Linked DNA regions of Ancylothrix sp. D3o. The protein of the gene in region 1 interacts with the protein of each later gene in a pairwise test. Links are inferred from orthologs where the notes say so. Each region holds a gene or a part of one and is shown in the gene's direction. Other genes may lie near its edges. The genes, in order: NG798_RS10685 and NG798_RS21780.

Region 1 (7,694 bases):
GGTCGGCCTTTGTTGTCATCATCATCCATGTTAAAAAGGATAAAGGGGCCGGTTTGCCATGTCCAGGTTTTTGTGTCTGTAAAGTCGTTTTCATCCACTTTGCCATCGCGGTTGCTGTCGCCAACAAGGGCAAAGTTTTTGCGTTGGAGACGTTTTTTCTCTTGTTCAGGGGTTCGATAGGGTTGGAGGGCAGTTTTTGTCGGTGGGGTAGCGGTGTATTTGGCAAAGTCTGTGGGGGTGATGCAGCGGTTTTGTGGGGTGCCGGTTTTGGGGGTGAGAGTGACGCAGCTGGTGGGGGGGGTGACGGAGAGGGGGGTGTCGGAAAATTCCATGCCGGCAAGGGTGCCGAAAGCGGTGGTGAGGGCGATGAGAAACCCGCGCAGGTTTTGCCGTAGGTTGCGGGTTGGGTAAAGTTTGGGGAGTTGGGGGGTGTCGGTTTTTGGGATGGGCGTTAGGGTGCCGGTGGGGGGTAGGATAGCTTGGGGCCATTGCCGGTGCATAGATTGTCCTCACACACAAATTCTCAAGTGACTGATTTTAGTCAATCCTTGGTTAGTGTAGGGGAATTTTGGCCGGTTGTGCTGGGGTTTGGGGCTAGAAAGTTTTTGAAACACCGGCCTATCTTGATGTTTACCCTCAGCCCGGTGGACGCTTTACTGCAAAAGTCTGTGTCGGAGGTACAAGTTGACCGCTATATTTGCTAAGGGGCTATTAAATTGAAATCATTTAAGGTACAAATATGGCATCGATCCGTGAGTTACATAAACAATTAATCCGCAAAGACCGCTCGGCTGTCGAAATTACGAAAGAAGCGCTCGAACGTATTGAAAAATTAGAGCCGAAACTCCGCAGTTTTTTGTGTGTGACGGCTGATTTGGCTCTTGAGCAAGCCCGTCAGGTGGATGCTAAAATTGCTGCGGGCGAGCAAATTGGTCTGCTGGCCGGCATCCCTATTGCAATTAAAGACAATATGTGCACTAAGGGAATCCCCACAACTTGCGGTTCCCGTATTCTGCAAAACTTTATCCCGCCCTACGAGTCTACCGTTTCCCAAAAGCTGATTGATGCCGGTGCGGTGGTTCTCGGCAAAACGAATATGGATGAGTTTGCGATGGGTAGTTCTACCGAAACTTCTGCCTATCAACTCACGGCTAACCCTTGGGACTTGGAACGGGTGCCTGGGGGGTCTTCGGGCGGTTCTGCGGCGGCGGTGGCGGCGAATGAGTGTGTGGTTGCCACCGGCAGCGATACGGGGGGCTCTATCCGTCAACCGGCCTCTTTTTGCGGTGTGGTGGGAATGAAACCAACTTACGGTTTAGTTTCTCGTTATGGTTTGGTTGCTTATGCTTCTTCTTTGGATCAAATTGGGCCCTTTGGCCGGTCGGTGGAAGATACGGCAATTATGTTAAGTGCAATGGCCGGTTATGATCCCAAAGATTCGACAAGTTTAAAAGTTAAAATCCCTGATTATGCCAAAGCTTTGCAACCAAATTTACGGCCAAAAGGTCAGCGCAGAATAGGAGTTATTCAAGAAACTTTTGGGGCCGGTATTGATCCGGCAGTGGAAAAAGCGGTTACAAAAGCTATTGAAAAATTACAAGAATTAGGTGCAGAAATTCAGGTAGTTTCTTGCCCGCGTTTCCGTTACGGTTTGCCTACTTATTATATTATTGCTCCTTCGGAAGCTTCGGCAAATTTGGCTCGTTATGATGGGGTGAAATATGGGATGCGCTCACCCGATGCCGAGAATTTAATTGAGATGTATGCTAAGACTCGTGCTGAGGGTTTTGGGGCTGAAGTAAAACGGCGGATTATGATTGGAACTTATACGCTTTCTGCCGGCTATTATGATGCCTATTATTTGAAGGCCCAAAAGGTTCGGACTCTGATTAAACAGGATTTTGATAAGGCTTTTGCTCAGGTGGATGTGTTGGTGTGTCCGACTGCTCCAACGACGGCTTTTAAGGCTGGAGAAAAAACTGATGATCCGCTGAGTATGTATTTGTCGGATTTGATGACGATTCCTGTTAATTTGGCTGGGTTGCCTTCTTTGAGTGTTCCTTGTGGTTTTGATGACAATGGGTTGCCAATTGGTTTACAAATGATTGGTAATGTGCTGCAAGAACACTTGCTTTTTGAGGTGGCTTATGCTTATGAACAGAGCACGGATTGGCATTTCCGTAAGCCGGTTTTGATGTAATTTTCTGTTGGGGTTGATGCAGTATATTTAAAGCAGGTGGGCCAGTGGGGCAGGCGTCCCGCCTGCCTCGCCATCGCGCTATTTAACCACTTTATTTAAAGCCGGTGGGCTATGCTGAAATATGTTGTTTTGTTTTTAGTGGCTGTTTATGGTTCGGCGTGTTTGTATTTGTGGGCGCGCCAACCAAACTTGATTTTTTTTCCTTCAGCGGTGATAGAAAAGACTCCTGCTTCTGTGGGGGTGGTTTATGAGGATGTTTGGCTTGAGGTTGCAAAGGGGGAACGTTTGCATGGTTGGTGGTTGCCGGCTCGTTCTCCTAATTCTGATGTGTTGTTATATTTGCATGGGAATGGGGTTAATATTGGGGGAAATGTAAATCATGCTTATCGTTTTTATCAGTTGGGATTTAATGTTTTGTTAATTGATTATCGAGGATATGGCCTCAGTGAAGGGGGTTTTCCTAATGAAAAATCGGTTTATGAGGATGTGGAGGTTGCTTGGAATTATTTGGTGAAAGAAAGAAATTTTGAGGGAAAACAAATTTTTGTTTATGGTCATTCTTTGGGTGGGGCAATTGCTATTGAGTTGGCAAGCCGGCATCCCGAAATTGCTGGGGTGATTATTGAGGGTTCTTTTACTTCAATGCGGGATATGGTGAGCGAAATTTATCCCTCTTTTGTGGTTTTTCCGATTGATTTGGTGCTGCACCAGCGGTTTAATTCGTCAGAAAAGATTGGCAAGTTGAAGATGCCGGTTTTGTTTATTCATGGCACGGCTGATGCGACTGTGCCGGCTTTTATGAGTCAAAAATTGTTTGATTTGGCTAATGAACCGAAGTATTTACATTTTATTGATGGTGCTGATCATAATAATTTGGCGACGGTGGCTGGTAAGCGTTATTTGGACATTGTTGGCGAGTTTATTGATGAGGTTAAAAAACGCCAATCTCAGCAGAAAAGTTCTAGTTTGCCGGCTGAGTCTGGGAACATCCACTAAACGCCTCGACCTCAGCTTGGGTTTAGAAAATGGGGAGTTGTGTTAGAATTAATATCTAAAATCTAAAATCTAAGAAAAGCTTATGTCTTTTGTTAATTTACATACTCATAGTGATTATAGTTTGTTGGATGGGGCTAGTCAGTTACCGCAATTAATTGATAGGGCGGTAGAGTTGGGGATGCCGGCGATTGCTCTGACAGATCACGGGGTTATGTATGGGGCAATTGAGTTGATTAAGGTGTGCCGAAATAAGGGCATTAAGCCGATTATTGGCAATGAAATGTATGTGGAAAATCTAACGCTTAATACTACAAAAAGAGGTAAAAGAGGGCCACATCATCAGGTGGTTTTAGCAAAGAATACGCAGGGTTATAAGCATTTGGTGAAGCTGACGACGAAGGCTCATTTGGAGGGTATGCAAGGAGCGGGAATTTTTCAGCGTCCTTGTATTAAAAAAGAATGGTTTGAAGACTACCATGAGGGGTTAATTGTTACGAGTGGTTGTTTGGCCGGTGTGGTGCCGCGTTTGCTTTTGCGAAACAAAATAGATGAAGCTAAAAAAACGGCGAAGTGGTATAAGGATTTGTTTGGGGATGATTATTATTTAGAAATTCAAGATCATGGGAATTGGGAAGACCGGATCGTGAATGTGGGAATTGTGAAAATCGCCAAGGAATTGGATATTAAGGTTGTGGCGACCAATGATTCTCACTTTACTTATTGTACGGATGTGGAGGCGCATGATGCGTTACTTTGCATTCAAACTCAGCAAATTATTTTTGATGAAAAAAGAATGCGTTATAGCGGTACGGAATATCTGAAATCTGCGGAAGAAATGGCGCAGTTGTTCCGTGATCATTTGCCGGATGATGTTATTAAAGAGGCAATTGAAAATACGCTGGAAGTGGCGGAGAAGGTCACGAAATATGAGCTTTTTAATGAGCCTCGTTTGCCTAATTATCCTATTCCTTCTGGCTATACGGCGGATACTTATGTGGAGGAGGAAACTTGGAAGGGGTTAATGGAACGTTTGAATGCGAAAAATAAAACGGAAATTGACAGTGAGTATAGGGAACGGTTGGAATATGAGCTAAAAATGATTCAAAGAATGGGTTTTTCGACTTATTTTTTGGTGGTTTGGGATTATATTAAGTTTGCCAGAGATAAGGGGATTCCGGTTGGCCCTGGGCGGGGTTCGGCGGCGGGTTCTTTGGTGGCGTATGCGTTGAAAATTACGAATATTGATCCGGTGCATCATGGGTTACTTTTTGAGCGGTTTTTGAACCCAGAGCGTAAGTCTATGCCGGATATTGATACGGATTTTTGTATTGAAAGACGCGATGAGGTTATTGATTATGTTGCCGAGAAATATGGGAAAGATCGTGTGGCGCAAATTATTACTTTTAACCGCATGACTTCTAAGGCGGTTTTAAAGGATGTAGCGCGGGTTTTAGGGATTCCTTATGCGGAGTCGGATAGAATGGCGAAGATGATTCCGGTGGCGCGGGGAAAACCGGAAAAGTTAAAGAATATGATTTCCGATAGTACGCCAGAACCGGAGTTTAAAACGACTTATGAAACGAAGGAATATGAGATTAAAGATGCTAGTGGGAAGACGATTACAACGGTGACGGCAAAACAGTGGCTTGATATGGCACTCCGCATTGAGGGGACGAATAAAACTTATGGGGTTCATGCGGCGGGGGTGGTGATTTCTGCTGATCCGCTGGATGAAATTGTGCCGTTACAAAAGAATAATGAGGGTGCGGTAATTACTCAGTATTTTATGGAGGATTTGGAGTCTCTGGGTTTGCTGAAAATGGATTTTTTGGGTTTGAAGAATTTAACGATGATTCAGAAAACTCTGGAGTTAATTAAGCAAACTCAAAATAAGGATATTGATCCTTATAAATTGCCGGCAGAAGAAAGAAGGTATCAGGAAATTGCGGCGAAGGGAAATACGAGTAAAATTCCAGACGATATTGAGAAAACCTATGCAGCTTTAGCTCAGGGAGAGTTGGAGGGGATTTTTCAATTGGAATCGTCGGGAATGCGTCAGGTGGTGCGCGATTTGAAGCCTTCTTGTATTGAGGATATTTCTTCAATTTTGGCTTTATACCGGCCTGGGCCTTTGGATGCAGGTTTGATTCCTTTGTTTATTAATCGTAAGCATGGTAGAGAGGAAATTAGATATGATCATCAGCTTTTAGAGCCGATTTTGCAAGAGACTTATGCTGTTCTTGTTTATCAAGAGCAAATTATGAAATTAGCTCAAGATTTGGCGGGATATACGTTAGGTCAAGCTGATTTACTTAGACGAGCAATGGGGAAAAAGAAGGCTGATGAAATGAAGAAACAGCGAGAGTTTTTTATTGATGGCGCTACTAAAAATGGGGTACATCAAAAAATTGCTGAAGATTTGTTTGATCAAATGGTGAAATTCGCCGAGTATTGTTTAACCTATGATACGGAAATTTTGACTGTGGAATATGGCGCTATGCCTATCGGAAAAATCGTTGAGGAAAAGATAGAATGTACGGTTTATAGTGTTGATAGTAATGGCTATGTCTATTCACAACCTATTGCACAATGGCACAAGCGAGGAGAGCAAGAAGTGTTTGAGTATTGTTTGGAAGATGGCTCTATTATTCGCGCTACAAAAGACCATAAGTTTATGACCACTGATGGGGAAATGTTAGCGATTGACAGCATCTTTGAACGGGGGTTAGATTTAAAACAAGTCAATTTATCTTAGGCTGCCAAAAATGTTGACCAACTACACCAATTTAACGAGTGAACAAAAGCAGCAGATTATTGAGGCTTTTAGTCAGGGTGTTGAATGCCGGTCTATTCCAGGGAATTTGAGTGTCAGTGAGAGAGCAGTTGCAAGAGTTTTAAAGGAAGCTGGTATTAATACTAAGCGAAGAAATCGCTATACTTTAAATGAAAGCTACTTTGATGTCATTGATTCTCCAACTAAAGCCTATCTGTTAGGTTTGATAGCTGCTGATGGATGTGTAACAAAAACTAATTATGTAGCTTTTGAGTCTATTGATAAAGAATTGACAGAACTGCTTTGTCAAGAGTTGAACTATTCAGGTAATATCAGAGTTGTGAAGCCTATAGCCGGCGCACCTCACTATCGAATTAATTTTTCTTCCCAAACAATTGCAACGGCGTTATCCAGTTATGCGATTGTAACAGGAAGGACTTTTTCTGGAGTTTATTATTTTCCTGAAAAAAAGTATTTATCGTCCTATGTTTTGGGTTATTTTGATGGGGATGGCTGTGCTTATGTTAATGTGGGTAGAAGCGGAGGCCTAATTGGGATTGTTGGCTCTTTGGAATTTACCCACCAACTCGCAAAACAGCTTGGTATGGGTTTTGTCGAAAAACACTCCCTGAAAAAAGTTTATTATTGGAAAATTTATAGCCGACAACATATCCAAGCTTTTTATGATTTTGTCTACCGGCATCCTAATTTGGGACTGGAACGCAAAAAAATTAAAATTCAACAAATTCTAAGGAGTTACAAACGTGGTTAAAATTGTCAGCCGTAAATCATTAGGAATTCAGCCTGTTTATGATATCGGCGTTGAGCGCGCTCATAATTTTGCCTTAAGAAATGGCACGATTGCCTCTAATTGTTTTAACAAGTCCCATTCCACCGCCTACGCCTATGTGACGTACCAAACGGCTTATTTAAAAGCTAATTATACCACCGAGTACATGGCGGCATTACTGACTGCAAATAGTGGCGATCAAGATAAGGTGAAAAAATATCTCGCCAACTGTCAAAGTATGGCAATTGAGGTGGAACCACCGGATATTAATCGCTCAGATGTGGAATTTACACCTTTAATAAATAAGAAAATTGTGTTTGGTCTTTCTGCCATTAAAAATGTCGGCGAGGGGGCTATTGAAAATATTTTAAAAGTTCGCAAAGAAGGTGGCCCTTTTAAGTCTTTGGGGAATTTATGTGAACGAATCGATTTACGCGCTGTCAATAGCCGCACTTTAGAATCTTTGATTAAATGTGGCGCGTTGGATAAAATTAATCCCAATCGTAAACAATTAATTGCTGACTTGGAATTAGTAGTTAAATGGGCGCAAAACAAAGAGAAAGAACGTGAAAGTGGGCAAACAAGTTTGTTTGATTTGCTGGGAATATCAGGGGATACAAATAAGTTTGAAGAAGCGCCAAAAGCGACACAGATTGATGATTTTCCCCAGAAGGAAAAGTTACAATTTGAAAAAGAATTACTGGGGTTATATGTGTCAACTCACCCACTCAAAAATGCTGCTGCAATGGGCAAACATCTCGACCCGGCACCAATTACCCTTAACGAATTGCAAGAGAAAAAAAAGAAGCACAATAAAGTTAATGTAGTTGTGCTGCTGACAGAGGTTAAAAAAATCACGACTAAAAGAGATAACCGGCAAATGGCTTTTCTGCAAATGGAAGATTTAGAAGGGCAAGCTGAGGCGGTGGTTTTCC
Region 2 (7,406 bases), on another replicon or contig:
TAACAACTGCCGAGCCAACTCAGGATTAGGGGCCGGTGAAACCAAAAACCGATCCCCATACCGGCGCAACCACCCAGCCCAAAGATCATAACTTCCCCTCTCCCCCAAATCCTCAAAAAAACGCTGAACCCGCACCGCATCCCAACCCCGTTGAACCCCCTCCAACAACTGCTTAAACAACAACTGATAATCAGCATCCTCCAAAGGCGGAACAGGGCCAGCCGAAGCCACCGGCCTCACCACCACCTTCTCATCCCCACCAAACAACCGCCGAAACAAATCTTTAATCATTTTTCGCACCCGCGAACACAACATCTAAATTTTAGACACCCACAGGATCACTTAAACAAAGCCAAACCCAACATCTTCCCCTCCACCCCTCCTTTCCCACCCCACACCTTCGAGAAAAGCATTACCACAAAAAACCCCCAACCAGCAAAAAAAATATTCACCTTAAAAAAGCAGCTTATAAAACCTTCAAAACCTTACCCCCAAAGAAACCAACCAACAGCAAAACAAAAATAAAACATACTTTATCCACCCATCCAAAAACTAAAATAAAATAAGGCCGGTCAATAACCTACAATCAAAAACCCAACCCAAAAACAGCCAACATCCCCATGACCTACGAACCCCTACACCACAAATACCGGCCCCAAACCTTCGCCGACCTAATCGGACAAGACGCCATATCCACAACCCTAATCAACGCCATCCACACCGGCAGAATCGCCCCAGCCTACCTATTCACCGGCCCAAGAGGAACCGGCAAAACCTCCAGCGCCCGAATCCTCGCCAAATCCCTAAACTGCCAAAACAGCCCCAACCCAACAGACACCCCCTGCGGAACCTGCGAAGTTTGCCGAACCGTCACCCTCGGCAACTCCCTAGACATAATCGAAATCGACGCCGCCAGCAACACCGGCGTAGACAACATCAGAGAACTCATCGAAAAAGCCCAATTCGCACCCGTACAATGTAGAACAAAAGTATATATAGTGGACGAATGCCATATGTTGAGTACGGCAGCCTTCAACTCACTACTAAAAACCTTAGAAGAACCACCATCTCACGTCGTATTTATACTAGCCACCACCGACCCCCAAAGAGTCCTTCCCACCATCATCTCCCGCTGTCAAAGATTTGACTTTCGGCGCATCCCCCTAGACGCCATGACAAACCATCTCAAAGACATCGCCCAAAAAGAAAACATAGAAATTCAAAACGAAGCCCTCACCCTCATCGCCCAAATAGCCCAAGGTGGACTCCGAGACGCCGAAAGCCTCCTCGATCAACTCAGCCTCCTCATCCCCCCCATCACCCCAGAAAAAGTCTGGGATCTCGTCGGCGCCGTCCCCGAAAGAGACCTCATCACCCTCCTACAAGCCATCAACAGCCAAAAACCCGAAGACATTCTCACCCAAGCCAGAAACATAATGAACCGAGGAAGAGAACCCCTCATCCTCTTACAAAACCTAGCCGGCTTTTACCGCGACCTCCTCATCGCCAAAACCGCCCCCAACCGCAACGACCTCGTAGCCGTCACACCACCCACCTGGCAAGAAATCTGTCAACTTGTCCAAAACTGGACACTTGACAAAATCATCGCCGGCCAACAACACCTCCGCCAAAGCGAAACCCAAATCAAAAACACCACCCAACCCCGTCTCTGGTTAGAACTCACCCTCCTGGGACTCCTCCAAACCCCCACACCCCCACCCACCTACACACCCCAACCCCAACCCCAACCCCAACCTACCTACACACCCCAACCCCAACCTACCTACACACCCCAACCCCAACCCACAGAGTACAAACGTTCCGACGCAACCTCTCAACCACCTACACCCCAACCCACACCCACACCCCAACCCCAACCCACACCCACACCCCAACCCATACCAACAAACAGCAACCTCGATGAAGTATGGCATCGTGTACTCGCTCAACTAGACATACCAAAAAGATCCCTCCTTAAAGATCACGGATGCCTAATCAGCCTTGATCAAAATATTGCTTGTATCACCATCAAAAACCAAACATTACTCAGTATGGTTCAGCCAGGAATCCCCAACCTCGAACAAGCCTTCTCGCAAATCTTCCAACAAAAAATCACCATCCGCCTCAGCGTCGCCCGCGCCTCCACCACCACCACAAAGGAACCAACCCCCCCACCCGAAAACAACCAACCGCCCCCGCAAAGCCCACCCACACCCCAACCAAACCCCGTAAACACAGCCCCCCCTCAAAACCAAACAACCAGTAACTCCGCAGTTGCCAACAACATCCCCAGCGAAAAACCAACCCTAGAAACCGCCATACAAACCCTAATCCAAACCTTCAACGGCAGAGAAATTAGCAACCCCCTCCCCAAAGTAGCAGCCGTAACTACACCCATCCAATACACAACCACAACCGACTATAAGCCCACCGACCTAGAAAATAACTTTCTTGATGATGGAGAAGACAACGACGAAACAGACAATAACTTTGAATTAGATTTTTAATTAAAAAACCCGGTTCCTAATACCAACCGGGTTTCTTATCTCTAAGTTTTAGATTTAACTATATCTACCAATTAAACCTTTCCTTGGTGAACCGTCTTAACCCACTTCAAACGCTTTTGACGAACCGACATCCGAGCCGTCACACTCGCCATCACCACAATCCAATGCAGCATATAAATCATACCCCGCACAGTTTGCATCACACCAGAAAGCACATTAAAACGCAAATCCTCATCACCTATTGCCCTTTCACTCTTAGCAATACGACGAAGACCAGAGAACATCGCAAACAAAGACATCCCCAACATCAGCGTACTAATAGGGCTATAAACCGGCAACCTTGAATTAATAACAGCCATCAAAGAATCAGGAACAGCAGCCATCGGCAAAAAATATTGGATAATCCAAAACATCAACATATCCCAACTCTTGCGAAACCCTAAACGATTCCGAAAAAGCAAAGGCCAATAATCCAAATAACGCTGATGACCTCCCTCAGCCCAACGATTACGCTGATGCCATAAAGCCCGGACATTCGTAACGCCCTCCTCATAAACCGGCACAAGCGTAAAATCAATATCCCAACCATCGAGATGCAAACGCACCGTCAAATCTAAATCATCCGTAATCGTCTCCTCATTAAACCCACCACAGCGCAACAAAGCCGACCGGCGGATAAATTCACCATTTCCACGCAACTCACCAATCCCACCTAAAGCCGTGCGTTGTTGCTGGAAAAACGAATCAAGCGCCATTTCCGCCACCTGTCCCCGCGTCCAGAAATTCACACCCGGATTAGAAACCGCCTTTCGTACCTGCACAGCCCCCACCTGGGGACGTTCAAACAAAGGAATAACCAGACGTAAAAGATCAGGATTCACCGAAGCATCCGCATCAAAAATCGCCAAAAACTCACCCTTAGTAAGTGGAATCACCTGGTTTAAAGCCCCAGACTTCCCACCACTAGAACCCGCATTGCGGTGTAACACCTTAAGCTGAGGATAATCTTTTTGCAGTTTATCTAGCAATTCAGGGGTTGAATCGGTACTAGCATCATCGATTACCCATAACTCATAGAGATCAGGCGGGTAATCTAAATTGCATAAACCCTCAACAAGTTTACCAATTACCGCCTCTTCATTTTTGGCAGATACCAAGAGCGAAACAGAAGGCCAAAAATCGCGGGTATCATCCGACAAAGGCACCGGAACCGAAGCAGGTAAAGCACGCAAAACGCGCACCGCATGAATCACCATAATGCCGGTGAAACCGAGTACCAACCAGGTACCCCAAGATAACAAATGGAGTGCAATAGTCCCACTCCAAACCACCGTCAAAACTATAGCAGCCTTGCGTCTGCGCCCTTGATAAAAAGACTGAGGGGCATTACCAGGGTTAGGTACCAAGTTTTCCCCCTCATCCTCAGACGCCAGATCAGACCAAACTTCCTTGTAGGAATCGTTTTCGGGCCAGGAATTCGCCGGCATAGGTTACTTGATTTAAAAACCAATACTTATCAACACCCTTGAAGAAACTAGGGATCAAGTAACACCATACCGTACAACCCTCACAAACGGATAACTTCCCTTGAGATTGGCGGAATTTTTCCACTTCTTCCGACTCCCGGTAAAGTTCATATAACTTGCCATCAATAGGCACACCTTGTTGGGCAAAATGATAGCAAGGCAACAGCAACTTATTATCCGGTGAAATGGCAATCACCGCATCCACAGCCTTACAGCGAGGATTTTTCGTATCATTTCCCCCCGCCTCAATAAACGCCAGCGCTGCCTTGTTATAACCCAAACCAGAGTATTTACGCGCCCCCGCCTCAATCGCAGCCACCATATCCGGGGTAGGATTTTTCTTAGAATTGTAATTTTCGTGGGCCGTAAAAGCCGGATTCAGCCAAACCCGAACACCCAACTGCTTGCCCAGTTCGCCAACTTCATCAATACGGTTATAGTTTTGGGCCGTTACCGTATGATTGAGTACCGGATACTCACCCAAAGACTGAGCAAGTTTCACAGACTCTACCAAAGTATCAAAAATCTTCACCCCTCTCGATTGGTCATGGGTATCTGCATCCGGGCCATCCAAAGAGAAATTCAAAAAATCTACCAACCCTTGAATTTCTTTCGCTTTTTTCGGATATAAAATCGTGTTTGTCGTCATGCTAGTAACAAAGCCCTGACGTTTAGCCTCGGTGTAAATTTGGCCTACATCCTGACGCAGCAGCGGTTCACCACCAGTAAAATCGATATATTTAACACCCAACCGACGTAAATCTGTAAGATTTTGCTGGATAGTAGCAAAATCAGCCTCATTATTCGGTTCCAAAGCCCAAATGTTACAGAAGTGACAGCGGGCATTACAGCGGTAAGTCAAGTAATAATTTGCAACCAGAGGAGCCATAGGTTTCTATAGAGTTGTGCTGTACAGATCAAGTTATTGATCCATATTGAGCCGGTGATGCCAAACAGTCAACAATTTAATTGCCTCTGCCAAACGCCATCTCCCCCCAAACCACCCTCACTCCTCACCCCATCAACAAAAACACCACACGAGATCAAAACCTTGAAAAACTAAGATAGACGTAAAGTTAGGCCACTCCCACAACAAAAAATCTCTCCCCCAACCCCCTAAAAATTCTTATGGTTAAACTAGATAATTGAGTGATACAAAGTCCGAACCCGCAAAAATTTATGACAGCCCAACTCGACCAACTCGCACCGGCAGATCCCAAACTCGTCAATATCTATAACCCCTACTACCGCGATAACAAGCGCACGATGCTGCCGAAAGCCCTCACCCTTTACCAGCACAAAAGTTTAGAAGGCACCCGCAAAATACAAGGCGGCGATCCTATCCCTTTTGTAGCCACCTGGACAACCTCTGTGTTACCGGCAGACCAAACCCTCTGTCGAATGCAATTTGACAACAGCGGCGAACAGCTAAGTTATGAAGTACGCATGGAAAACCATGTTTTTGTGGACTTTTTAATTGAACTGCTCGACAACTTCCGCCGTTCGAGAACAGTAGATTTTCCCATTGGCTTTTATCGTAAACTCCTCAGCCGTGATTAAATCACAAATGGGGAAATTTGACTCTTAAGGGGGAAAGCGGCCAAAATGACTGGAAAACCGCTTAAACTCTTCAGCAAAAGCCGTAAAAATGCCTAATTTTTTGATTCTTTAGACAAATCCCATCTAGCTCCTCATTTTTAGCAGTTCCCCAATTACCGTTTCCCTTTTCCGACATCACCCTTTCCCCAAGGGACTTAAGCCGCTTTTTTTTGATGCTCGTGCCGGTGGAACTGCTAGACCAGTAGAGAGAAGTATCTTTTTTTGTTGGCAGTCCAAGCCAGCCTAAGCAATCCTCTGTCACACAAAATTGTTACTTTTGGTCTTTTTGGCATCCGCTCACATTTCCGATCACATTCCCTAGGATATACGAATGTGCCCGCCCTGATTGACCGCTAATCGCCTTAAAAATATGGGAGATGAGGGATTTGAACCCCCGACAGCCTGCTTGTAAGGCAGGAGCTCTACCGCTGAGCTAATCGCCCGTTTTTTTATCACAGAAATTTATTGTAGCAGAGTCTCAAAAAAAAGCAAGCCCTATTTTGCTAACTTTAAAAAGAAATTTCACCCCACCCGAAAATGCCCTCTGGTCGCACCCATGACCGCATTACCCTCTGGACATTACCGGCCATCACCGCACTCTCTTTCGCAGTCACTCGCAGCCCCACCCACACCTTACTCGTGGCCGGTGGCTTCCTGTTCAGCGGTCTGATGTTTGGCCCCGACTTGGATCTCCACTCCCGCCCCTTCACTCGCTGGGGCTTGTTCCGTTGGATCTGGATACCCTATCAACAAACTCTGCGTCACCGCTCAGTCTTCTCGCACGGCCCCATTATCGGCACTGTTTTGCGCGTCATCTACCTGGCCGGCTGGCTGGCAGTCTTTGCTTTATTTGTTTGGGTGGCCGGTCAATTTGCAGGATCGCCCTGGAATTGGCGAGAAACCTCCCAAACTCTCCTCGAAACGTTGCAACAATACTGGCCGGAATGCCTCGCCCTTTTCATAGGCTTAGAACTGGGTGCAATGAGTCATTCTTTAAGTGATGTAACTGGTTCAGCTTATAAACGCTTCCAACGCCAAGGCGTCCAAGGCTTACTTTCTCCCAAACGCAAAAAACGCCGGCCGGTTCGCAAAAAGAAATCTCAAAAACATAATAAATAAAGTGGCAAAAATTGCCAATAAAGTTAACAATTATCAAATAGTGATTCAGTAATTACAATGTCTAATCCTCACACCGGCACCCTCGAAGCTTTGCAAAAATTAATTGAAGTTGTAGCACAATTGCGTTCTCCCGAAGGCGGTTGTCCCTGGGATTTAGAACAAACCCCAGAAACCCTCATTCCTTATATTATCGAAGAAGCCTACGAAACCGTCGAAGCTATCCGCAGCAAAGATAAAAAAGCCATTACCGAAGAATTAGGAGATTTACTCTTACAAGTGGTATTACAAGCCCAAATTTTCAGCGAATATGGCGATTTTACGTTAGCAGAAATCGCCAATGGGATCTCCGAAAAACTTATCCGCCGGCACCCTCATGTTTTTGGCGATGTAACTGTCAACTCTGTGGAAGAAGTGCGGCAAAATTGGGAAGAAATTAAAGCCTCAGAAAAAAGCGAGCCTGCTTTACCTCCTTTGAGTGCTAAATTTAGCAAGTATGCTCGCACATTCCCCCCGTTAATGGCCGGCATGAAAATTTCTGAAAAAGCCGCCGCTGTTGGGTTTGAATGGGATAATGTCGAGGGAGTTTGGGCAAAACTGCATGAAGAACTAGAAGAGTTTAAATATGCGGTTGAACATGAAACAAAAGAACAACAAC

Evidence for each region.
Region 2: the proteins of NG798_RS10685 (region 1) and NG798_RS21780 interact in binary tests that used the Escherichia coli proteins (3 or more experiments, as listed by UniProt). The link is inferred for Ancylothrix sp. D3o from one-to-one orthologs.

What each region holds. Positions count from the first base shown.
Region 1 is NZ_JAMXEX010000004.1:324,133-331,826, reverse strand. The notes cover bases 2,916-6,151. They hold NG798_RS10685 (DNA polymerase III subunit alpha), read left to right. Parts: upstream 2,916-3,278; coding sequence 3,279-5,951; downstream 5,952-6,151. Other genes in these bases: NG798_RS10680 (endonuclease), read left to right, coding at 5,962-6,151; NG798_RS10690 (alpha/beta hydrolase), read left to right, coding at 2,916-3,196. Outside these bases: NG798_RS10705 (protein-arginine deiminase domain-containing protein), read right to left, coding at 1-500; NG798_RS10700 (hypothetical protein), read left to right, coding at 528-704; Asp-tRNA(Asn)/Glu-tRNA(Gln) amidotransferase subunit GatA, read left to right, coding at 740-2,200; more of NG798_RS10690, read left to right, coding at 2,312-2,915; more of NG798_RS10680, read left to right, coding at 6,152-6,741; NG798_RS10675 (OB-fold nucleic acid binding domain-containing protein), read left to right, coding at 6,734-7,694. UniProt on the Escherichia coli protein: DNA polymerase III is a complex, multichain enzyme responsible for most of the replicative synthesis in bacteria. This DNA polymerase also exhibits 3' to 5' exonuclease activity. The alpha chain is the DNA polymerase catalytic subunit.
Region 2 is NZ_JAMXEX010000017.1:20,194-27,599, reverse strand. What follows is about bases 116-3,063. They hold NG798_RS21780 (DNA polymerase III subunit gamma/tau), read left to right. Parts: upstream 116-620; coding sequence 621-2,507; downstream 2,508-3,063. Other genes in these bases: NG798_RS21775 (glycosyltransferase family 2 protein), read right to left, coding at 2,579-3,063; NG798_RS21785 (tetratricopeptide repeat protein), read right to left, coding at 116-291. Also shown: more of NG798_RS21785, read right to left, coding at 1-115; more of NG798_RS21775, read right to left, coding at 3,064-3,994; NG798_RS21770 (radical SAM protein), read right to left, coding at 3,942-4,922; type IV pilus biogenesis protein EbsA, read left to right, coding at 5,213-5,593; NG798_RS21755 (metal-binding protein), read left to right, coding at 6,170-6,751; mazG (nucleoside triphosphate pyrophosphohydrolase), read left to right, coding at 6,809-7,406. UniProt on the Escherichia coli protein: Part of the beta sliding clamp loading complex, which hydrolyzes ATP to load the beta clamp onto primed DNA to form the DNA replication pre-initiation complex.